One region of the Virgibacillus sp. M23 genome, then DNA from elsewhere that is predicted to be linked to it. Evidence: predicted binding sites of a transcription regulator. Region 1 holds the regulator's gene; the other holds the start of a gene.
The links. Region 1 encodes LexA, which represses DNA repair genes until DNA is damaged. Its sites were predicted from a motif close to CGAACATATGTTCG; they were not measured.
Positions count from the first base shown of each region.

Region 2: RVS70_RS14760 (DNA polymerase IV) is a predicted target of LexA. The motif match lies at 4,113-4,126, and genes of this name have one in related genera.

Region 1 is NZ_JAWDHA010000001.1:98,330-110,399, reverse strand. Features, by position in the region: gene RVS70_RS00570 (hypothetical protein) at 46-297, opposite strand; gene RVS70_RS00565 (nuclear transport factor 2 family protein) at 832-1,239, opposite strand; gene RVS70_RS00560 (MarR family transcriptional regulator) at 1,232-1,714, opposite strand; gene RVS70_RS00555 (YxeA family protein) at 2,091-2,444, shown strand; gene RVS70_RS00550 (DMT family transporter) at 2,961-3,317, shown strand; gene RVS70_RS00545 (DMT family transporter) at 3,299-3,610, shown strand; gene RVS70_RS00540 (undecaprenyl-diphosphatase) at 4,465-5,064, opposite strand; gene RVS70_RS00535 (CBO0543 family protein) at 5,307-5,870, shown strand; gene RVS70_RS00530 (hypothetical protein) at 5,960-6,253, opposite strand; gene RVS70_RS00525 (hypothetical protein) at 6,349-6,534, opposite strand; gene RVS70_RS00520 (hypothetical protein) at 6,717-6,896, opposite strand; gene lexA (transcriptional repressor LexA) at 7,071-7,694, opposite strand; gene RVS70_RS00510 (recombinase family protein) at 7,977-8,615, shown strand; gene RVS70_RS00505 (DUF896 domain-containing protein) at 8,733-8,969, shown strand; gene tkt (transketolase) at 9,076-11,076, shown strand; gene sirA (sporulation inhibitor of replication protein SirA) at 11,673-12,070, shown strand, end outside.
Region 2 is NZ_JAWDHA010000040.1:23,170-35,239, reverse strand. Features, by position in the region: gene dacB (D-alanyl-D-alanine carboxypeptidase/D-alanyl-D-alanine-endopeptidase) at 1-657, opposite strand, end outside; gene RVS70_RS14775 (YndJ family protein) at 821-2,449, opposite strand; gene RVS70_RS14770 (DUF4166 domain-containing protein) at 2,436-2,915, opposite strand; gene RVS70_RS14765 (DoxX-like family protein) at 3,063-3,965, opposite strand; gene RVS70_RS14760 (DNA polymerase IV) at 4,147-5,397, shown strand; gene RVS70_RS14755 (aldo/keto reductase) at 5,463-6,395, opposite strand; gene RVS70_RS14750 (phosphopentomutase) at 6,868-8,070, opposite strand; gene RVS70_RS14745 (alanine racemase) at 8,073-9,233, opposite strand; gene RVS70_RS14740 (aminotransferase class V-fold PLP-dependent enzyme) at 9,259-10,383, opposite strand; gene RVS70_RS14735 (phosphotriesterase) at 10,385-11,299, opposite strand; gene RVS70_RS14730 (YhfT family protein) at 11,328-12,070, opposite strand, start outside.

The sequences.
Region 1 (12,070 bases):
GGTTCTGCTATAAGATTTTCCAATACTAAAACCAACAAATGAAGTTTACGCATTTTTAGTTACCGTCAAAGAACCAGAATACGTGTTCGAAACAGATTTAATATGGGAAGCAGTTAAAAAACCACCACTTATTGTGGAACCAGCAGCATATTTCCAACCACTGTAACTATGGCCAATATATGATTTACTTACAGCATACCATTTTTTGTCCTTGTGAACGATGGAACCTTGGTCAAAATTATCGACAAGTTTGTCTTCTTCACTTAGATTATAAAAGGGTACAGAATAATCGATCATTGCATCTGCAGGAATGGATTCTATGTAAAAATCTACAACCGTTTCTCCCGCGGCTAAACCGTCATGTAAAAAATCGTCGTTTGTTTCTGCATTAAACTCGTTTGAAAATTTAGATATTTAGTAATAACTATGACATATCTACAATACTTTCTTGCTTTTTAATATGGCATACATCCAATGAACGAGCTTATTAGCGCAAGCAAAGGTGAGAATTTATATAGAAGGTTATTACAAGCAAATGTAGATTCGCATTGTAAATGTTACGTTGGAGTAAATCATGTTTTTTTCAACTCACTGGTATCAGTCTAGCAGCTAGGAATACCATTCTTGATGTTGCAATCATTATTGCAACAAAATCTCAATTGCGAATATAGGATGCTGTTATTATGCTAGTTGATTATCGTTTTTGACATTCACTAAAACAGTATGATTTTAGCAAATGTATAATGATGAATTACGTTTACTTTAGTTTAGAAAAGCCCCGTCTCAATAATGGACGGGGCTTTTCTGAACGGTATGAAAAATAAATTAACGTTAATTAGTATTTATAGTTCCAATATTCTCAAGTTCTTTATTGTTGCTCAAAGGACAAGTCATTTCGTTACAACGTATGATTTTATTGTTAGCTAATTCAAAAATCGCTATTACTTCAACATCGCCCGTTTCTCCGTTTTTCTTATTTACATGAACAATATATCTGAGAGTTACTGTTTGTTTGGCTTCGTCAAACAGAAAATCATAAAAAGGAGAAACTGACATGGCTGCTACATGCTCTTTTAATGTGACGATATGATTTGTGAAATCAATCATATTTGTACGCACTCCATCGGTTACTTGAATGTATTGTTCACTAAAATATTCAGGAATTTGATTAATATTTAAGTTCACAATAATTTCCTGATAAACTTCCGTAAAAAATTGATATGCTTGTTTTTTATTCATCATCTTTTCCTCCTTGGATAATTTGACCAGACCAAGCGTCCAAAAATCTTATGATAACTTTTAATTCAGATTCAGAAAATTGATCAAGTAATTTAGAATACCGCTCTTTAGCTGTTTGATGTAGTTTGTCATGGATGATCGATAACTTGTGTCCTGAATCAGTTAAAGCGTAATAAATGGCTTTCTGATTAGATATTTTCTTCTCTGCAATGATCATATTTTTCTCAATTAAGGTGTGAATCGCTTTAGAAACAGCTGGTCTAGAAATCCCTAAGCTTTTTGCTAAAAATGCATTGTTAACCCGTGTTGGATTATTCTTAATCAAAGAGACAATATGCATTTGTGTTAAGGTCCATTTATTTCCATCGATTGAATCTTTGTAAGAAGTATAGTTAGAGCTCTTTAATTTTTTCTCACGTTGTACAATAAAATTTTCAATTGCAGCAATTGCTTTTTCTATCTCAGAAGTTTTCATGTGTACCTCCTTTATTTTTGTTAACCGGTTAACAACATTTTAACATGTATGAATGAAATGTCAATTTTTCCAATGAAGAGTACGCATGAGCAAAAGTGAAAGCTAAAATGAAAAGCAAAATACTGATAAATTGAAACTTCAATCAGTTGGGGTGTTACTGCCAGTTATATGCGGGATAAAATACCAACTATAACGGACAAGAGCTTACGTATATTGAACAGGAGGAAAGCATAAGCGTTCTATTTCGAGTGAATATTGACAGTAGATCATTCATTCTTACAATAATGTCATCAAGATGAAAGGTAATTCTATGGCTAGTAGCTATCTGATCTTTTAAGCTATGAATAAATATGATATTAAAAGTGGGGTGATGTAGATGAAGAATATGTTGAGGATACTATTCATTTTGCTAGCCATTATAGTTATAGCTCTGTTTGCCTTTACTGCGTTAGTAAAAAATGAAGTAGCAGATATGCTTAATCCTCTTATTCCTAAGACGAGTGTTTACGTAAAAATTGACGGTACTGCTAAAGAGATGGAAGGACCAAGATATGAATATACATTATCGGGGTATGAAAAATCTGGTGATGTACGAACTGTAACATTTTCGGCTAGTAAAAAACTACGGGAGGGAGCTTATATTCGCTTAACAACTAAACGTAGTTATGTAAAGGAATGGGAGGAAGTTCCATATGATACTATACCAGAAGATGCGAAAGAAAAACTGTGAGTTCCATTCTATTAAATATACACAGGTATGTTGATGGGAGCTAAGTAAGCTTGACAAGTAAATTTGATTGCTCACTAAAATGATCTAAAGACAAGTTACACAAATTGATCTATATGTAAAAAATAAAATGAAACTATCATCAGTGGGGATTCTGTTTATTCCCCACTGATTGTTAGTACCACAAGGGTATGACCTAATGGCCCTTATACCAATCGGACAATTACTGGCAGCCGATCCCTCACTTACTAATATTGGCTTTCCTTGAAGTGGGAATGTTACTACCTGTGATAATGCTGGATACGATAGGCAATGAAAATCAAAATACGATATTTGGTAGCGAATAGTAAAAACCGTAAATATCTTTCATTTACGGTTTTTTTGCGTATGATAGAATTCATGATGTAAATATCTTCATGTAATGCTTACTATTCCGACATTTTATTCGTTTATTGATATTCATTAAACCTATTGTTATATTGGAAGATGTATATATTTTTATATAAAGGGGGTAATTATTTGAGATTTTGGATAGGTTTAGGACTAGCTGTTATTTTTGAGGTAATCGGTGTAATTTTTTTAAATTATTCCTACGGACTAACCAAGCTTATCCCAACGATCATTGCGATTACTTTTTATTTATCCTCTATTTTATTATATATGTGGAATACTAGAGGAAAAGAAGTAGGAGTAGTTGGGGCATTGTTTGCTGGACTTGGGACGATTATAATCCTTTTAATAGGTTTTTTTGCATTTGATGAAAAAATTTCCACACTTAAATTAATAGGTATTATTTTGATCCTAATAGGTGTAGTTAACCTTAGTAAAAACCCTAAACAAAAAGGAGTGGTGCAGAAATGGGAATATCTCTCTTAATGATATCAACCATTTGTGCTGTTGTTGGCCATATATTTGTCAAAAAAACAGATGGCATGACAAAAATAAGGTACATATTGTCAGCATTAGTTTCGTTTATGGCAGCTATAACGCTATTATCCATTGCTATAAAATACATGAATATGGGTATAGCCTTTGCGATATGGTCAGGACTGTCTATTGTCTTTAATAATTTATTTAATATAATCGTATACAAAGAAGAATTTTCTTTTCGTAAATTAAGAGGTCTATTATTCATTATTGCAGGCGTTGTTATATTAGAAGCCTTTTGAATGAATAAGGTAAAACCAAAATAATTACGTTACATACATCTCACATATGTCAATATAGTCAGTTAGAAAGCTATGTTGACATATAGTAGATTATTAAAGTGCTAAGAAATTTTCTTGTTTAACGTAATTTTCTGTCAATTAAGACGTAGATCACATATCGCATATATTTATACTATATATCTTTAGTTTTTAAATGTCAATAGTATATATTCCTAATAGTAATTCTTAAGAATCAGCAGGATGATAGAAGAAAGAACTTTTGTGCTGGTTTTGTACAAACAAGCCAGTTATATTCTTGATGAGGTTAATGGCAAGGGGGAGAAATTACGTAATCAATGTAGTAAGGAAAATCGGCTTTTTAAGTCTATAGATGTAAAAATTACTAGATTCTATCATCTGGTAATAGGGATAAAGCTCAAACTTTTTCTATACCAGCCTGTGTTATTAATGAATACCCTTATCTTAGGGGATTTGCAAACTCCATAATTTCTCGGTTAACTAGCAATAGATCTATTTAGTTATTCTGATAATATGTACCAAACTTCTTAGAAGGTGAAACTTCAATCAGTGGGGGGGACTTTCTTTTCACTACTGATTGTTAGTACCACAAGGATATAACTTAAAAAATTTTGCATTTACTGGAAGTGGATCCATCGCTTACCAATGTTTTTCACTTTATTGCTTGAAGTGGGGGTCTTGCTGCCAGTTATATGAAGAATAAACAGTAATGAAAAACAGAAGCTTGTAACTCTGACACAATAAAGAGAGTAAGCTTCTGTTTCTTATATTTCTATGTATAAATTAAAAACGTTAAGAAAGAGGAGTATCGCTTATTTTTATTATCCTTTTATATGTTAATGCTCTTTAGATTTCATTTTTGCTGGCAGTATTAATCGCTCTCCTTTTTCGTAAATAACTAACAATTTCCTTATAATAGTAAGCTTCGGTACTATTTGATACACAAGTATTGCAACTAGAATACTAATTATGGCTCCTACAAAGACATCTGCTGGATAATGTACACCTACCCAAATTCGTGATAGTCCTAAAATCAAGGCTAACATCATCCAAAACACCTTCGCTTGCTTTTTGAAAAGCCAGAAAGTCATACAAAAAGAAAAGAAGAATATCGTATGATCACTTGGAAAAGAATTATCTACCGTATGTTCTACAAGCTTATGGACATTAGCAAGTTCAGCAAAAGGTTGATGATTAGAATGGAATTTCCCTACAAATTTTCCGACTATTTCTGCTAACACAAACGTAATGGAGCCGCAAATAATCATAAGCTGATTGTTTTTTTGTCTTCTAAACCAGAAAATGACGATGCCTAGAACTAAAAAAAATATCATATATTCAGCAATGAACGTCATAATTGGATTTAGTATGGAAAACTCCTTACCTAGATTATTCACCATTCGAAACAAGTCAATATTCATTTGATTAAGATTCATAAAACTTTCCTCCTTAGGGTTCTGAGGAAAGTATAGTTATTTTATTTACAATATGGTATTTATTTTCCTTACATCATTCTTACAATCTTGCAAGAATAGAGTCGACGAATTGAAAAGGGGATTTGAAGAGAGCTTATTTACTTTATATATTACTATGAGCATTTTTTAATTAATCAAGTTCATTTGACTATACATAAATGGTAATAAATTACACAAGCTATGTTTATAACGGAGGGATAATAGTGACAGTTAACGAAGGATTACAACAAACAGAAAATGCTTATAATCAATTAGTTGAAGTGAATCGCTTAATGGTAGATGCTGTATTTAACGCATTTTTGTTTTCATGGCAATGGTGGCTAGGTATTGGATTATTTATCATACCTTGGCTCATTTGGTTCTTGTTTAGGAATAAGAAAAGTACAGGGCGGCTTTTAATCGGGGGATTTATCACCATCATTCTTTCATTGTTAATTGACCTTATTGCTTTATCATATGGTTTATGGTCTTATCCTATGAAATTCTCTCCAATATCACCTTTATTATTTCTTCCATATCACTTGGCAATGGCTCCCGTTGCAGTCATGTTTGTTCTACAAATTAAGCCAAACTGGAATCCGTTATTAAAAGGTAGTATTTTTGCTGCAATCGCCGCATTTGGAGGAATGAATTTATTTAATGCAATTGATTTTTATAATCCAAAGGGTTGGTCAACATTCTATGACTTTTTTATCTACTTATTTTTAATTATGATAGCGTATCTTTTTTATAATATGGATAGCTATAAAAAAATAACCGATAAATAATATAAGGATTCAAATTGAGTTTATGAAATATGTATTGTAGAGTTAGTCAAAGATTTAGCGATGAAATCAAGAAGAAAGTCTTCTTAATTTCATCGCTTATTTAACTTTGGCCTGATAAAGTCATCTACATTTTTCATTTTTCGTTTCTCTCGATTTGTTAATTTATCTAGTCTACTAACCGCCTCTTCAAATTCTTCATTGGATATTTGCTTAGAAGCTAATAGTGTACATAGCATAGCGTAGGCGATCGGTTTGGTGTCGACATGCACATTTACATCGACATCTGAATTACCGCTATGTTTAACAACGGATTTATTTGTAATGTGTTGATCTGGAAAACCGTCGTCATATGGTTTTAACGAAAATAGATTAGGTCTCTCCATTAAAAATCACTCACCTTTTAAAGGATAAGTGGGATACATAAGAATATATCCCACTATATTTTTTCTTTTTCTTCTTCTTTCTCCTTGAATCAGCATCAGAGCTGACATCTACATAGGATTCCCACTATTAGAGATTTTTGCAAAGGTACATTTCGATTCCTCGATTTTAGATCGTTGTCATTATCATTTATAATAACGTCACCACCGAAGTCATCGCCGTTTGCGTCTGTCACACCTGCTACATCATCATTTCTTCCACCACATCTACTATTTTTCCACATATTATTTCCTTCTTTTCATTGATATAATGCTAATATATTCAATGTTCATATATTTGAGATGGCTTGTGTCTTATGATAAACGTTTTATTTTGTCTGATAGCCAATTAAATGCGGTAACAATCATGTTTATGAAGGAAAAAATATGCCTTCTACTCAGAAGGCTATGTATAATAGTCTTGATTTTATGGATAAAAGAGCAATGGATTAAACTGATTAGTACTACCATAGAGGAGTAATTCAAAGACCGTTACCATTTGGTAATTCAATCTTTGAAAATAAGCCAATATGTCCTCTAATGATTCAACTGTTTGACTACGATTTCCACCAGAGTCATCCAGTAAAATAATATCCCCAGGTGTCACATTTGACTTCACATGATTGGCAATTTTTTAGCCCCTGGTCTTCTCCGGTCTTAGGGCGATTCGTGAAATCACCTCGTTTCTGGGTGCAGGAGCTAGACATGGCTCACGCCCATCTTTATCCACATAGACAAATTTTATTTCCTAGACTATAAAAAAACTGCCAATTGGCAGTTTTTAATGGATGTTTCTATATAGACCGATAACCTTACCTAGAATCGTTACGTTATCGTAAATAAGTGGTTCCATTGTTGAATTTTCAGGCTGTAAACGAATATGATCCTTTTCTTTAAAGAAACGTTTAACCGTTGCCTCATTTTCATCTGTCATCGCTACAACGATATCACTGTTGATAGCAGTGTTCTGTTGCTTTACTATTACCATGTCTCCATCCAAAATACCGGCTTCTATCATACTTTCACCTTCAATGACAAGTACAAATAAGTTATCATCTGGACTCGCACTATTGGATGGCAATGGAATAAATTCCTCAATATTCTCTACTGCTGTTATTGGAAGACCGGCAGTAACTTTTCCAATGACTGGTGCATAGCGCGCTTCATTTCTAGGTATATTATTATCTTGAGAAAGATCTAATACCTCTATAGCTCTAGGCTTAGTAGGATCTCTGCGAATAAAACCCTTACTTTCTAGCCTGGAAAGATGACCATGAACAGTTGAACTAGATGCTAGTCCAACGGCTTCGGCAATTTCACGTACAGAAGGTGGGTATCCTTTTTTTGTTACTTCATCTTTAATGTAGTCAAGTATCATTTGCTGCCTTTTCGATAGTTTAGTCATGTATTGATCACCTCGCACATAGGATTAATTATAACTAGTTTACCATCGGGTTGTTGGAAATGCAAACGTTCGTTCGAAAAACACCTTGACAAGATCGTATGTTCGTGTAATACTTAAAACAACAAGCGAACAAAAGTTCCTATACTGATAAGGAGGCCTGTTTCAATGTTCCAAAAAATAACAAAAACAGACGCATTCTACCTCATTGCTTTTGCACTAACGCTCGGATTCTTATATTATTCTATTATCACTAGTTAATTATTTTCATAGGGAGATAGTATGTTGAGGGCAATTATTTATTGCAGAGTTAGTACAGATAAGGAAACACAGGAAACGTCACTTGCAAGACAAAAGCATGAATTAATGGAATTAGCAACAAACAATCATTTAACGGTTAGTTGTTGCATCCAAGAACAAGAGAGTGGCTATAAGATTGATAGAGATGGCATTTTTCAGTTGCTTGATCTGTTTTCTGATGGAGAGGCAGACTGTTTACTCATTCAGGACGAAACTCGTCTAGGTAGAGGTAATACAAAAATAGCGCTGTTCCATCAACTACATAAATTAAACATACCCATCTATACTTCTTACCATGATGGTAAGTTAGAACTATCTGAAGCAGATTCCATGGTTCTTCAAATTGTTGGCATTGTGGAAGAATATCAGCGAAAAATACATAATGCTAAAATAAAAAGAGGTATTCAAAGAGCTATTAAAAACGGCTATAATCCTAGTAACAATTTATCCAATCAAGATAAGGCACCTGGTCGTGAGCGAAAGACTTTTCCTATTGAAGAAGTGGTACGTCTGCGGGAAAACAATCTGACATTCGAAGAGATTGCCACTACATTAAATGGATTAGGTTATTCCGTTTCGAAGGCTACGGTCCATAGAAGGTATCAGGAATTTCAAAATACTTGAATATATGATATGGTAGAGGTAAGATAAAAAGGCAAGAACACTAATTATGTTCTTGCCTTTTCTATTTTCGTACAACTACAATTTCAAAACTTTCTATATGAAACTGGAGGTTATTAGATGCTATCTAAAGATAAAATAGAACGTATAAATGTATTAGCAAAAAAAGCAAAAGAAGAAGGTCTATCTGCAGTTGAAAAGAAGGAGCAAGAAAAGTTACGTCAAGAGTACTTGCAAAACGTTCGAAGCTCATTTAAAAATCAATTTAAATCGATGACAGTTGTTGACCCAAATGGCAATGATGTAACACCACAAAAGGTAAAGGACATGCAAAATCAAGAAAAAGATAAAGAGTAAGTGTCATGGTACTTGACACACACATTGTTTTGCTTGTGGCAAACTATGTTTCGTTATAGAATAAAAAGAGTATACAAAAGCTTGGAATAGTGGAAGGAGTAATCTTATGTCGAATATGGAACAACAATCAATTAATACCATTCGTACGTTATCCATTGATGCCATTGAACATGCAAATTCTGGACATCCAGGATTACCAATGGGAGCTGCACCGATGGCATATACATTATGGACTGACTTTATGAATCATAATCCTAAACATTCAACATGGTTTAATCGTGATCGCTTTGTACTATCGGCAGGGCATGGGTCAATGCTGCTTTATAGTTTACTACATTTATCAGGATACAATGTAACCATTGAGGACTTGAAATCATTCCGTCAATGGGGTTCTAAGACACCTGGACATCCAGAAGTTCATCATACAGATGGTGTAGAAGCCACCACAGGACCGCTCGGACAAGGTATCGCTATGTCTGTTGGAATGGCAATGGCAGAAGCTCATCTTGCTGCAAAATTTAATACGGAAGATATAAATATTGTCGACCATTATACGTATGCCATTGTAAGTGATGGAGACTTAATGGAAGGAATTTCACACGAAGCCGCTTCACTTGCTGGTCATTTAGGCTTAGGTAAACTAATTGCTTTATACGATTCGAATGATATATCACTTGATGGTGATCTAAATCGTTCATTCTCTGACAACACAGAACAACGCTTCAAGGCTTATGGATGGCAAGTGTTAACTGTTGAGGATGGCAATGATGTAAACGCAATTCGAAATGCTATTAAAGCTGCGCAAACGAATAGTGAGCAACCTACACTAATTGAGATAAAAACAGTAATTGGATATGGGTCACCCAACAAATCAGCATCTGCTGCTTCCCATGGGGCTCCTCTCGGCACAGATGAAGTAAAATTAACAAAAGAATTCTATAATTGGGGACATGATGATTTTCATGTACCACAGGAAGTATACGCAGATTTTAACGAAAAAATTGTTAAGCATGGTGCTGAAGTAGAAGATAATTGGAATCAACTACTAGAAGTATATAAAGAAAGATATCCTAAATTAGCAAGCGAATTTGAACTCGCTTTAAATGGTGAATTACCTGTCGATTGGGAAAAAGACCTTCCAGTATTTGAGCCTGATAAGGATACACTAGCTACAAGAGCTTCCTCAGGTAAAGTACTGAATGCAATTGCAAAAGCTGTACCGAACTTCTTTGGTGGAAGTGCGGATCTAGCTGGCTCGAATAAAACTACAATAAATGATGAAGATGATTTTTCACGCACCAATTATGCCGGGAGAAATATATGGTTTGGCGTAAGAGAACATGCAATGGGAGCAGCATTGAATGGTATGGCATTACATGGTGGATTAAATGTGTATGCTGGAACATTTTTTGTATTTAGTGATTACTTGCGTCCGGCAGTTCGTCTATCTTCTATTATGAATACACCGGTAACGTATGTTTTCACGCATGATTCGATTGCTGTTGGTGAAGATGGGCCAACTCATGAACCGATCGAACAATTAGCTTCATTACGCGCAATGCCTGGATTATCACTTATTCGTCCAGCTGATGGAAATGAAACACAAGCTGCTTGGCGCTTGGCTCTGGAATCGACAGATACACCTACAGCACTTGTTCTTACGAGACAAAATCTACCGACATTATCTGGTACAAAAGAGCATGCTTACGAGGGTGTGAAAAAAGGTGCTTATGTTGTAAGTGATGCGGAGAAGGCAACACCTGATGCCTTGCTATTAGCAACTGGATCTGAAGTTCAATTGGCAATTCAAGCACAAGCTGAACTGAAAGAGAAGGGGATCGATGTCCGGGTTATCAGCATGCCGTCATGGGATCGTTTTAATGTACAAGCTGACTCATATAAGCAACAAATTATCCCATCTGAAGTAAAACGCCGGGTTGCAATTGAAATGGCTTCCCCATTCGGTTGGGAACGATATATCGGTGATCACGGTAAGGTTATTGGAATTGATACATTTGGTGCATCCGCAAAAGGAGAAAAAGTCATCGAAGAGTATGGTTTTACTGTGGAAAATGTTGTGAAACACGTTGAATCAATGATGGAATAACTTTAAATAAGATATAACACGTTTATAGCCAAAGAGGCTGAGACAAAAGAATGAAGAAACAATTAAAAACGAGCGATAATTAGTTGAAATTAATTATCGCTCATTTTTTGATTAGAAAAATTAAATTAGCACCTGAAATAAGTGAGACTCCAGCGGGAACAGCACGAGTCCGAAGATCCACGTGGTAACGTGTTTCTCTTTACCAAGTTAGCTGTGGGCGTTCCAGCGGAAAACGCGTATATGTTCACGGTGCGGCGAAGATCCTCCTATTGATAACATGATTATGCTTATTATGAGTAAAGAAAAGTTGTGTTTTGTCCGAGCCTCTTTTTTATCGTCTAGGAAATTGTAAAATTTGCCCATGTGGGTAAATATGGACGTGTTAAGCCGCGTCCAGCTAGTCTAACTTCTTTAGTCCAACGAAAAGCGACCGATTTGGCTGCTATTTCTTTTAGGAAATATATTTGACGTTACGCATAGTAAATATAACAATCTTATTTTTTCTGAATCGACAAAAGAAGTGCATTTTTACAATACAATCTGACATAATTTTGAAATAGAATCCGTATAATAGATTATATAGAGGGGGAGATCCTATGTATACGTATTCTATCTATTGGATTAAAGAAGAGGTCGCCAACCATTACTTCCATAAAAGTGGAGTTCTATATCGATTCTTAAAGGATTATCAAATGAACTCAGATCGAAAAGACTTAGCTATGCAGTTTAATTATATTACGTATCCATTTAGTTATAGTGAAATTATCAACCATTTAACAAACTATCGACATTTAAGAATTTTGGAGCAAAATGAAGAGAAGGGATTGAAAATTTATAGTAGGGATGCGTTTATTTCTTTACATATAAATGAAAATCAATTAAAATTTCGTTGTAAATCACTACAGGATGCAGAAGAGCTGCTTTTTCCTGTTCTAAGACAAATGCAGCGATTGCTTTTTGTAATAGGAGATAATATTCAAAATTTTGGATGGTT
Region 2 (12,070 bases), on a different contig from region 1:
TTGTGGCTTTTCACCAATTCCACCTGATTGTATTTCTAAACGGACAGTTCCCGCGTCATAATCCTTGTCTGGAGAAATTGTTAATGCAGATACTTGTGCACCATAATAATAATGCTCATCACTCCAAATCATATCTGGCGAGAGGCGAACTGCATCATACCATGTATCGTCACCGATTATATCTCCAGAAATATGATCAATATCCATTGCTTTTAACTTTGCTGCGAACATGTCAAAGGTTTCTGGCAACAAGGTAGGGTCCCCTTTTCCAACTAAATACAGATTTCCATTCAACCTCCCCTGCTTTATCGTCCCATTAGTACGTAATTCTGTAGAAAATTGATAATCCTTTCCCAAAACGGATAAACTCGTCGCTGCAGTTAACAACTTCATATTAGAGGCAGGTCGAAACCGAGTATTTCCCATATGCTCATAAATTATTTTGCCTGTATCCGCTTGTCGAATACTTACCCCAATTAATCCGCCCTTTAATTTTGGTTCTTTATGGATATATGAATCTAGCTCTTGCTTCATACTATAGCTCTCTCCTTTTCCATTAGCCGCTGTTGCAGTGCAAGACACAGAAGAAGCTATACATACAGTAACGATCAATCCTAAAATAACCAGCCACCCTATACCCTTAGGATGTACAAACATAAGAACACACCTCAAAATAGCTTAAGTTTATGGCCTTATTCATTATTTCCACAAGACTGTCTTTCATTCCTGTTTTTTTAAGATTTCGCGCTTCTATATATACAACCTATCCACTCATTTCCTTTATAGCAAACTACAGCATAGTAAATAACGGTTGCAAACATTACTCCACCTTTCTCTCAAGTTGTGGTAGATGCTTATGTTCAATACGATAATTAATATGTAAAAATGGTATAGAGAACAGCCACATTCGATGTCTGGCTTTAAGTAAACCTTCCTCTACTTCTTCTACATCAAAGGTTTCTTCAATCGGCAACCTAAATAACCGATTTCTAATCACTAAATAAATACCCGAATCCGCTTTAGTTGTACGTACTTTTTTGCTGGTTAACTGCAAATGCTCTCCTTGTTGATTTAATTCCAAAATTCCAATCATGGATGTACGAGGCAATGGTAAAGCAATATTCATATAAGTACGCTCCCCACTTTGGTGATGGGAATATAACGCTACAAAAACAGTCTCTTGACTGATTTTTCTGACCCATGCTCTTGTATTGCTTCGGCCATCTATATGATCGGCGATCCCGTGTATATCTCCTGTCATTTCGTTACATCTACTGGATAAAGGTAAATTCAATTGCTTTATAAAGCGGCTTATTTGTCGATAGATAATTGCCAGGGGTAGAAACCAGTGATGCCAATATACTTCGGCAAATAATCGATAACTTTTTGTATTTTCATAGAAATCGATAATCGTTTTGGATAACGTCTCTGTATCGATATCATATGCAAATTGTTTCATAGAGTCTATAAGCCCGTTATAACTTTGTTCATCCGTCTTTCCATTTAGAATTGATTCGTCTACTACGACTGATCCTCTGATCTTACTAATTGGAAAGACTATCTCCCTTTGCTTACTTAATGGTGGAGCAACTAACCAGCCTATTGTACCTATTCCTGCAAACAGTATGATATTTATCAAGCCATGAAACAGTATCATGAAGTCAATGGAAATAAAGAATCGCTCTGAAAGATTCCCAAGTGCATATATAAGTGAGAAAAGTATTGAAATTCCTAATGCACTGTATGAAATACGGACAAACCATTTTTGGAACGTGTTTTGGAACGAAGTTTGAAATGATAAGCCAATTAAACCATATATTCCAATGATATAAAGTATGACAGACACGAATTCCAAAATAACCGAGAACGTAATTCCTAACGCGACAACCATAGGTGAAATGATAATAATGGTTGCGACTAATGGATACCATTTCGATTGATGGACTCTTCCTAAAAGCCCGACAGAAACAGGTAATAGAAATGCAGAATAGTGAAAATGATTTGCTGTTAACCATGTAATAATAGGTGAAAAGCCTGTATCAATCTGTGCTTCATGCGCCACAAACCAAGCTCCACCTATAACCATATAAATAAGTCCAATATCAATTAAAAACTCCTCGACATGTACAAAACCTCTATGTAGAAAACGGTTGACCCCAAGGATTGCCAACATGATTGTAAACATGAAATAGATGGTTGCCAGTATTGTATCAATTGGAGAATCTTGTGTTATTTGCAGTACAAAAATGGCTATAGATGCGACAATTCCAAAATATGGATAAAAAGTGGGGATCCAGCCTCTTTGTTCTTTTAAAATGATGTGCAGCATGTATGGCACAAAAATTAATTGTGCTGCAGATAATATTAATAAGTACCAAGAATCTTCTCCATACAAGGTAATCAGAATGAATAAGACACTATTCATACAGGCTACTTTAAAAAATGTCATTGCTTTTAAACTCCCCTTCATATGAGAAAACCGTTCCAATTATAGGATTTTTAACCTGAACCTGTATATAGTACACCGCTTTCGTTTCCATATATGTTTCCGTTACAGTAGCCAATCCCTGAAATATTTTGGGTAATGGAATTTCTATAAATGGTAATACGAGTCTCTGTTTTTTAGAATCAATTCGCAATCCTCCTTCTTTCGTTATTGACAGTGCTAAATCGGAATAAAACTTAGCAGGTTCACCTAGATAATCTTGGATAAGGTTTTGTTCGGAATTTAGATACATACGTGCATTAAAAAAGCGCTTTTTATGATTAAAATAAAATACTCTTTCCCAGTGAACCTGTTCAGTTCCATCGCTTGCTATTATTTGCGAATTTACAATTTCAAATGGAATATTCTTTCCAGATTCAGGAAAGAATAATTTATACTTTTTACCTAGCCAAAAGTAGGAAATAACCACATTGGTCCCCCTCTTACACATTTCATCACTCCCGTTGCTTTAAAGATACTATTTCTTTTAAATTCATATCGTCTTTGTAACATAGGGTGAAGATCATAAAATTGGTTTTCTAATACCTTTTTATAAATAGACATTTGCAACTCCTTCTTACTTACGCTTACAGCTTCTTGCTGTAGGAATATTCTTAGTAGTGTGTAACCCTACGATAGAAACCACTAGCAAAGCCAAATTAAACGTTACGGGATTAAATGGATGAAAGAGCTGATCTGGAGTTGTTAAAATGGCTATGATTCCTAATAACGGAAAAATTGCAATTTGTATTATGTATAACCATCTTCTATTTTCGTAGAATAGCCACATCAACCCAAACATAACTTCTATCGCTCCAGTGATCATAATTAGCACAGATGCTTGTTTTACATTGATTGAAAGTGCCGTTTGTACCATTGATAATTCAACAGGATGTTGGTGTATCAACTTAGCAGCTAATCCATGATAGAGCCAAATAAAGCTAAATAACAAGGCGAATAACCAACTACTAAAGAAACGTAAATACTGTGTTGTTGGCATCTCTCCTTCTTCTATCCACCTTTTTAACACAGCAAAACTGATTGCTGTGGCCCATCCCATCAATGGACGAAAAATGAAAAAATCAAACAGTTTACCTAAGTACCCAAACCTTGTTTTATAGTTATATTTTGTAAGAAACAGTGTAGAATCTTGTTGCGGTATGTATTTCCAATACCCTCCACCTTCCTTAATAATGGATACTGTCTGATCTGAACCAAACTGCAGGGAGGATACCTTAGATCCATCCTTTGTATTGGAGCTTCCGGAACTTCTCCCCCAGCCTTTTATTTGTAAACCAAAGCCAATTCTCGATTTATACGAGAATTTTTGTTGCTGCTTCACTTCATCCTTTGGTAAATACGAGATAGATGAAAAACGTAAATCCCACTTTTCATGTAAGTCCGGTGTTTGTGTGAATTTCCATATTGTTTCTGTATCCGATTGAATGGGTATTTCTACATAAATTGGTTTGTTCTTCATAGTATCACCTCCTCTTATTCTTCCAATATAACATATATTTTTAGGGAATAATCACAATTATCCGGCAAGCATACGATTCGTTTGATAATAAGTACCTATATGTGCATATATTTCCATTGAATAAAATAGGGCTATCAGCATACAATAAGAACAAACGTTCTTTTTTCGGAGGTGGATTAATATGAACTATGCTTCTTATCCACGCAACGATGTACTTTGCATTGATATGCGCTCCTTTTATGCAAGTGTCGAAGCAATTAAATTAGGAAAAGATCCAATGAAGGTCCTGCTTGCAGTTGTAGGGGATCCGAACCGATCAGGAAGTATTGTACTGGCAGCATCGCCAGCTTTAAAGAAAAAATATGGAATTAGCAATGTCAGCCGCTTTTTTGAGCTACCGGATGATCCAGATTTATATATTGTCCGTGCACATATGGCTGATTACTTATATGTGTCTGCTGAAATAACCAAATTAATTAATCAGTATGTGCCTAAGGAAGCTATTCATCCATACTCTGTTGATGAAGTCTGGGTTACCGTTAATGGATTAACAAAATTGTTTGGCAGTCGTTGGGAAGTGGCAAAACGGATGAAGCACGACATCCTTGAATGCTTTGGAATTACGAGCTCTATTGGTATCGGTGATAATAAATTCCTTGCAAAAGTTGTTATGGATCTTCATGCCAAAAAGCAAGGAATTGCGGAATGCAAATATGAGGATGTCGAAGCAAAGTTATGGTCATTTCCGATAGAAGCAATATGGGGAATTGGCAGTAGAATGAAGAATAATTTAAACAAGATGGGGATTGTCACACTGGGACAGCTTGCACGCTATGATTTAAATCACTTAAAAAAACGTTTTGGGGTGATGGGAGAACAGCTTTATTGGCATGCTTGGGGAATCGATTTAAGCCCAGTCCTCGGTGATTTTGTTAAAACGGAACAAAAGGGATTTGGTCATGGTATTTCCTTACTACGTGATTACTCTATGCAAGAAACAGAAGTTTGTCTACTTGACCTTTGTGAAGAAGTATGTCGTAGAGCTCGCACTGCTAACATGGCTGGTAAAACGATTCATCTAGCAATCGGCTATTCTAAAGCTACAGGAGGTGGTTTTTCCCGTTCTCGCTCTATCCAAATCCCGACAAATGTGACGATGGATGTTTACCATGTTTGTATGGATTTGTTTTTACAGTTTTATGATGGAGTAAGCAGCGTTCGTCGTGCCTATGTTACATTAGATAATTTATATAAAAAACAAGAAACACAGCTCAATTTGTTTGAAGACAGGGCAAAGAAAAATGATATTGGTTATACGATGGACGCTATCCGTGCCAAATATGGTTCTACTTCTATTCTCCGTGCCATCAGTTACACAGACGCTGGAATTACCCTAGAAAGAAGCCAAAAAATTGGTGGTCATTACGCTTAAAACAAACTCCCCTTTTTAAAAAGAGCACCATTTGCTTACAGCAAAAAGTGCTCGGAAACTAACAGCTATGCAAATATATCACTAATTTTTTGTACATCTGCTTGCGAAAGAGAAATCTCAGCAGCTCTTTTATTGCTAAGTACTTGATCAGGACGCTTAGCTCCAGGAATAAGAACATTAACCGAAGGCTGTGTCAAATACCAGGCCAGTACAATATGCACTACCTCTTCGCCATATGCTTCAGCTATCATGTTAACCTGTTTTACTTTCGCAAGATTTTCTTCGAATTTCTCACCTTGAAAATTAGGGTTCTGTGCTCGCAAATCAGTGAAAGTACTATTTATATTATATTTCCCAGCTAATAAACCTGATTCTAATGGAAAATAAGGAATGAACGTAATATTTTCTTTTTCGGTATAAGGAAAATATTTCGTTTCCGCATCACGTTTTAATAGATTATATTCTGCTTGCAGTACGTCAACGTATCCATCTTTATTCGCTTCCTTTAATTGTTCCGGAGAAAAATTAGAAACACCAATGGATCGAATTTTCCCTTCATCTTTTAACTCTTTTAATGCACCTACAGCTTCATCTTTTGGCGTATCTTCATCTGGAAAATGAATGTAAAATAAATCAATATAGTCTGTTTGCAGACGACGCAAACTATCCTCTACTGATCGTTTTAAAAATGCTGGTGAATTATCCATCACAATATCATCACCGATAAATTTATGTGCACCTTTGGTTGCGATGATAATATCTTCTCGCTTATATTCCTTCATTACTTCACCAATTAGCTCTTCAGAACGCTCTGGTCCATAGATAAAGGCTGTATCTAGCATATTAATCCCATTATTCAGCGCCTTACGCACAACATCCTGGCCCTCACGTTCATCTAACAAATTCGGATAAATATTATGTCCACCAACAGCATTTGTCCCTAGCCCAATTGGGTAGACCGAAATATCAGATTTCCCTAAATACGTTTGCTTAGCCATAAAGTAAAAACTCCTTTCCCGATAGGATTAATGCAATATTAACATGTTTTCTAAATTCAAGATACGATATTGCTTATAGCTTAAAAACAAAGTATGCAATTAGTCATTGCACATAAAATGAAACTTCAATCCGTGGGGGTTACTGCTAGTTATATGTGGGAGAAAGCAAAGAGGCTGAGACAAAAGAACGGAAAAACAGTAAAAAACGAACAATAATTAGTTTAAATTAATTATCGTTCGTTTTTTGATTAAAATCATTCGTTGAACATCTAAAACAAGCGAGACTCCAGCGGGAACAGCACGAGTCCGAAGATCCACGTGGTAACGTGTTTTTCTTTACCCAGTTAGCTGAGGCCGTTCCCGCGGAAAGAGCGTATAGTTTCACGGTACGGCAATGCTACTCCTATTGATAATATGATTATTCGTATTTTGAGTAAGAAGTTGTGTTTTGTCCAGCCTCTTTATATGAAATCTATCGGTCTATTATTTCAGATAAGAAGCTTTTTCCTTCTGCCGTTGATGGTAGCTGAAAGAAATCGCAGAATGTAGCACCAACATCAGCCATTGTATCCCGGAGGCCAATATTCGCCTGTTTTACCTTCTTACCAAGAATCAAAATCGGCACATATTCCCTTGTATGATTAGCATGGCCAATTGTTGGATCATTTCCATGGTCAGCCATAACAATTAGCAAATCATCGTCTGCCATTAGAGGGAGAAACGAATCAGATAACCACTTATCAGTTTCATTTAATAGCTGACAATACCAATTAACATCCTCAGCATGTCCTGCCAAGTCTGTTTCCTGTACATTTATGAGAAAAGCTGCGTCTGCTTCTTCCTGTTCATAAACATGACTCACAGTATGGAGGAGATCGGTAGTGTTAACAATCGGATCAGATGGTCCCTCACCATGCAATACATCTGCAGTTTTTCCTAAGCGATGAACCTTCAAACCATGGTGCGCAGCAATCATCGGGAATTGCTGGTCAATTTCAACACCATAGCCCATGTGATACACATTATAGCCCTCTCCATAAACTTTGGCTTTCGGCGTATTCACTCCCCATTGTCCTTTATGCTTTTCTTCTACACAGGACAAAATATGCTCGATCGACGTATATGGTCCACCAAAAGCAATCACTCGAGTAGTATCTACGTTCTCACGGACGACACGACCAAGCTTTTTAACTTCTGAAAAAGGCATCTTCTTGAAATCAGCTGTTACATTAATAATATTTCCATATGCTGATTCTAAATTATCAGCAACAACTGCTGCATCGTTCACTAATAATATGGGACAATCTGCAATTGGATACGTCACACGATATCCAGCGTTCTCTAGTACAACTTTCATTGTTAAATGAATGTCCTTCATTAGACGCTTATGCGATTTTTTGGGGCAACTTCCAGCTATTTCTTGATGTCCCAAATACGTATCTGCGCCATGGTGAGCTAATTTGGAACGACCATAGGCATTTGGTGGTGGAACTTGATTGTCAACCAAAGCCCCAAGACCAGATTGATACATAAAGGGAATTTGTAAATCATCTTTTTTCACATCACGAATATGCTTATACGTGTTAGCCGTGCAATCGGATGGTTGATAATCAACACAATCATCCATTGCGCCAATTCCAAAGCTGTCAATGACAAGTAATGTCATTTTCGCCATGATCACCACTTCCTTTCTAGATGTACAAGCTTGGGTGTTCCAGACTGTATCCCTTCAACAAGTGCTACATGAGCTCTGGTTACAAATATTTGTGTACGGAAGGAAAAAATAGCTGTATCGCCAATCTTTACTTTAAAACAATCTGGTTTTGCAATGGAACCGTAATAGTCAATAGCTTCTGGGCTACTTTGCCTTGCCGCCACATACTGTTGAAGAATGGATTCTTTGTGACTTCCTACTAAACAGCCTTCCATATTCGATCTCCCATAAAAACCACCAGCAATAACCTGATAATGATCTTTCGTTTCGTGTGATACTTCAGAAACATAGATCATTGCAGGAATTTCTGGCAACCTCTTAAACGCATGTATTGGTGTTGTCCCTGTTAATCCATGTCCTGGCTCACCATGAGTTACTCCGTGAGTAGCTAGATACGGAATCGTGTCAACACTCGTCCCACTCGGACCATTGACCTGTTTTACTGTAATTCCTTTCTCTTCTAGTAATTGCTTTCCTTTTAATAACGTTGTGAGATTAGCAGTTGCAACCATTTCCTGCTTATTATCCGCTAATTGTAAATTAGGAAAAGTAGTTACACCTATTATCCGAACACCAGGTAAGGTTAGTATTCGATCAAGTTCTCGATGTAGCTCACCTAGTGGAATCCCACCCTCCTGCGATTCATAAATACTGTCTTCAGGGCCAACGACTTTCAATAAAATATCCTGCTTTGTACCAATATCTACTGCTGCATCTGATAATTGTTTTGCACGCTCATATGAAAATATCGTAACAACCTCTGGGCTCCAGCTAAGTATCTCCTTCCACTGATGCTTTCCAGGTTGAACCAAATGTCCAATATTACCTATCGCGATACCGTGATCTGCGAGTACTTTACCTTCATCAAAGTCAACAGCTACTGCTTTTTTTATTCCACTTTCTACGATATAATTTACAACCTCCGGAAATCGGCCTAGCTGCTTACTCATAAAATATAATTCCATTCCATGCTTTTTAGCAGTATCTGCTAACATGCTGGCATTTGCTTTTAGAGCATCTACATCGATAATATACGTATTTGGAGGAATCTCTCCGTTTTGATGTAACGAAAGCCCGGCATATATCAGCTCTGGATTTCTTTGTATTGTTGTATGCAAAAACATGGAAGCACCCCTCCTTCATAAAAATCTAGTTGACCATTTTTATTGCTTTATTTAAGATATGAATAACTGTGGATGCTCCCGATTTCATCGGGTTAATGCGTAATCCATATTGTTTTAAGTGTGGCTGTGCTTCAATAAAACTGCCTGAAACACGATAAATCATTGGAATAATTTCATATTTTGATTCTGCGCCTACTGGATGAGTAGCAGCACCAAGTCCATTACTGTTTTGAATAACTTCTTGCGCAATTGGCTGCTCTAGCTCAACAATGACATTTTTTGATTGCGCATTTGTCATATAGGCTGCTGCAATTCCTTCGATGACACCCTCATTTAATTGTTTACAAACCTCTTCAACCTGTTCATTCTGCGTTGCTAGTGATACTGGAGCAAATGTCATCATACGTAAAAGTTCCATCGCTTCATATCCCTGTACTTGTCCACCACCAGAATAATTTCGTTGCTGTAGTGTCTCTATACCGTCTTTTTTCCCTACAATTACTCCAATACCTTCTGGCCCAAGCAGCTTGAATCCGGAAAACGTAGAATAATCAGCACCATATTCTACACCAATCCCATAAGCTTTCATCGCACAATAATTATCGTCAACAACGATTGGAAGGTCTGGACGAATATTCTTCACCGTTTGAATAACCTCTTTTAGATGGTAGATATCTGTCGGCTGTTGCCTTGCATGCTGAATATAAAAAAGCTTACAGGATTGATTCTGTTGCACAGCTTCCTTTACAGCATTCAAATCATTGTAATTTATTGATTCTGTCTGAATACCTAGAATACGAATCGTATCCTTCGTCGTTGTATAAACAGGAGCAGTATGAATGAACATGCTATCACCAGCTTCAAGGAGCGTGCTCAGAATGATTCGAATCGCACTTGTACCTGCACCTCGAACGAGAGCAGACTTTTCAGCTTCAAAAAAATCGGCAATAACACGCTCTACCCTTTCCGTTTGTTCTGGTTTCTGATAACGAGGAGCGACACCAAGGTCACCCATAGATAAGAATTGATCACCTGTAAAATATTTACTCATACTATGGGTTAATTTAAATTGAAGCTGTTGAGCCTCCTCAACTGTCAACGTTGGAAGTACAGATGAAGCATATTTTAATTTTTCCGGATTGTAAGCCATATTACCGCTCCTTTACTGAAAATGCATTTGCTGGATTTTTTACAAGCAGGTCTGTAATTACCGTCTCCGTTACACCACGTTTTTTTAATGCAGGGATAAAATCGTTTAACACAAGATCATATCCCGGACCACCAAATTTATGCCAATGGGATTTTCGTGTTAAGTCTGCTGACAAAACAATTTGTTTATGGAAACCTCTCTCAATAAAATCTAATAGAAAGTCCAAACGCTCCTCATCCGGTCTGTAATTATTCTTACCAATCGTATCAAATCCAATATATACACCAGATTGAAGTACGTCTAAAACCTCTTCCTTATTAGGATTTAAATCCTGATGACCAATGATTATTTGTTCCTTCGGTAATCCCAATGCAAAAAACATGTCCACTTGCTTACTACCTAGCGTCCCTAAAGATGTATGGGTGGAAATCGGTAAGCCTGTCTCTAGACCAGCCATGCCAGCTCCAATAATGAGCTCTTTTTCCACTGGTTTTATCTCATTAACACTTGTCCCTACCTCCCCGATAATTCCAGGAAGAACACCTGTATCCTCAATTCCTTCTTTACTTTCTTTTATGAAATGAGTAGCAAATTGTTCACGATCCCACCCCTGGGCAAATTCAGGTATGAATGGATCTTTATAAAAACCAGTACATGTAACAATGTGTACACCAGATGCTTCACTTAAACGAACTAGCCTTTTGACATCTCTTCCCATTCCATCATTCGTCAGTTCTATCAAGGATCGTCCACCTGCTTGATAAAAATAAGCAAGTTCTTCCATCATCCCTTGTTCATCATCCAAAATTGTATCTGGATCCCCTTTTACTCTAGATAAGTCAATGGAGAGGTGCTCATGCGCCGCACAAACACCAAATGCTTCTTTCTCAATTTTTCCCTTTACAGTCTGTATCATTTGCTAATCACTCCTATGCTGTTTGTACTTAAGATACTGACATAATTCCTAGTAGTACCAATATGTTTGCAATAACACCAACTGCGATTGCTCCAACAGGCCCAACCGCCATTCGGACGATTGGTCTTCCAGCAACCTCATTCAATAAATAGAAGCCTGCGATAAAGAAGAATCCAAAACCAGGTGCAATGATATTTGCTGCATTTGCCCCTCCAATTAATAAGGCAACTTCTAATAATTTTGTCATTGCACTACGAATATTTTCCCCTGAGTTCCTTACACCAGGGTATTTGTCTAAGAACTTAGCAATCGAACTTAATAACATTACTTCTAAAAAGATAACAATAGCCCCAACAATTACTGCCACCCAAACATTTGGTACGAATAGACCAACTACAAATATCAAGGTGAATCCAACAGGACTGTAGACACCAGTAGCTATTGCTGTACTGGCAACTAAAGGAATGAAACCAATGGCTCTAGCTGCAGCAGCAATTCCAGCATCTGTTTGCTTTCCTTCAGCTAATAGATTAAGAGAAATTGGGTCTCCGGCCATTAGTAATAGATTCGTCGCACCAGCAATTAGTGCACCAATAATCATAAAGAAGACAACATTCTTTTTAATTGATTTAACTTTCTCACTGAATATGGATGCTAAGTCAACAGATGAACCTTCTTCCGTCTTTTCCCTCATAGCAAAAGCAAATAAGAAAATCATACCAGCGATAAGAGCCATACCCTCTTGATTTAACGTGATCACGTTATCACCGA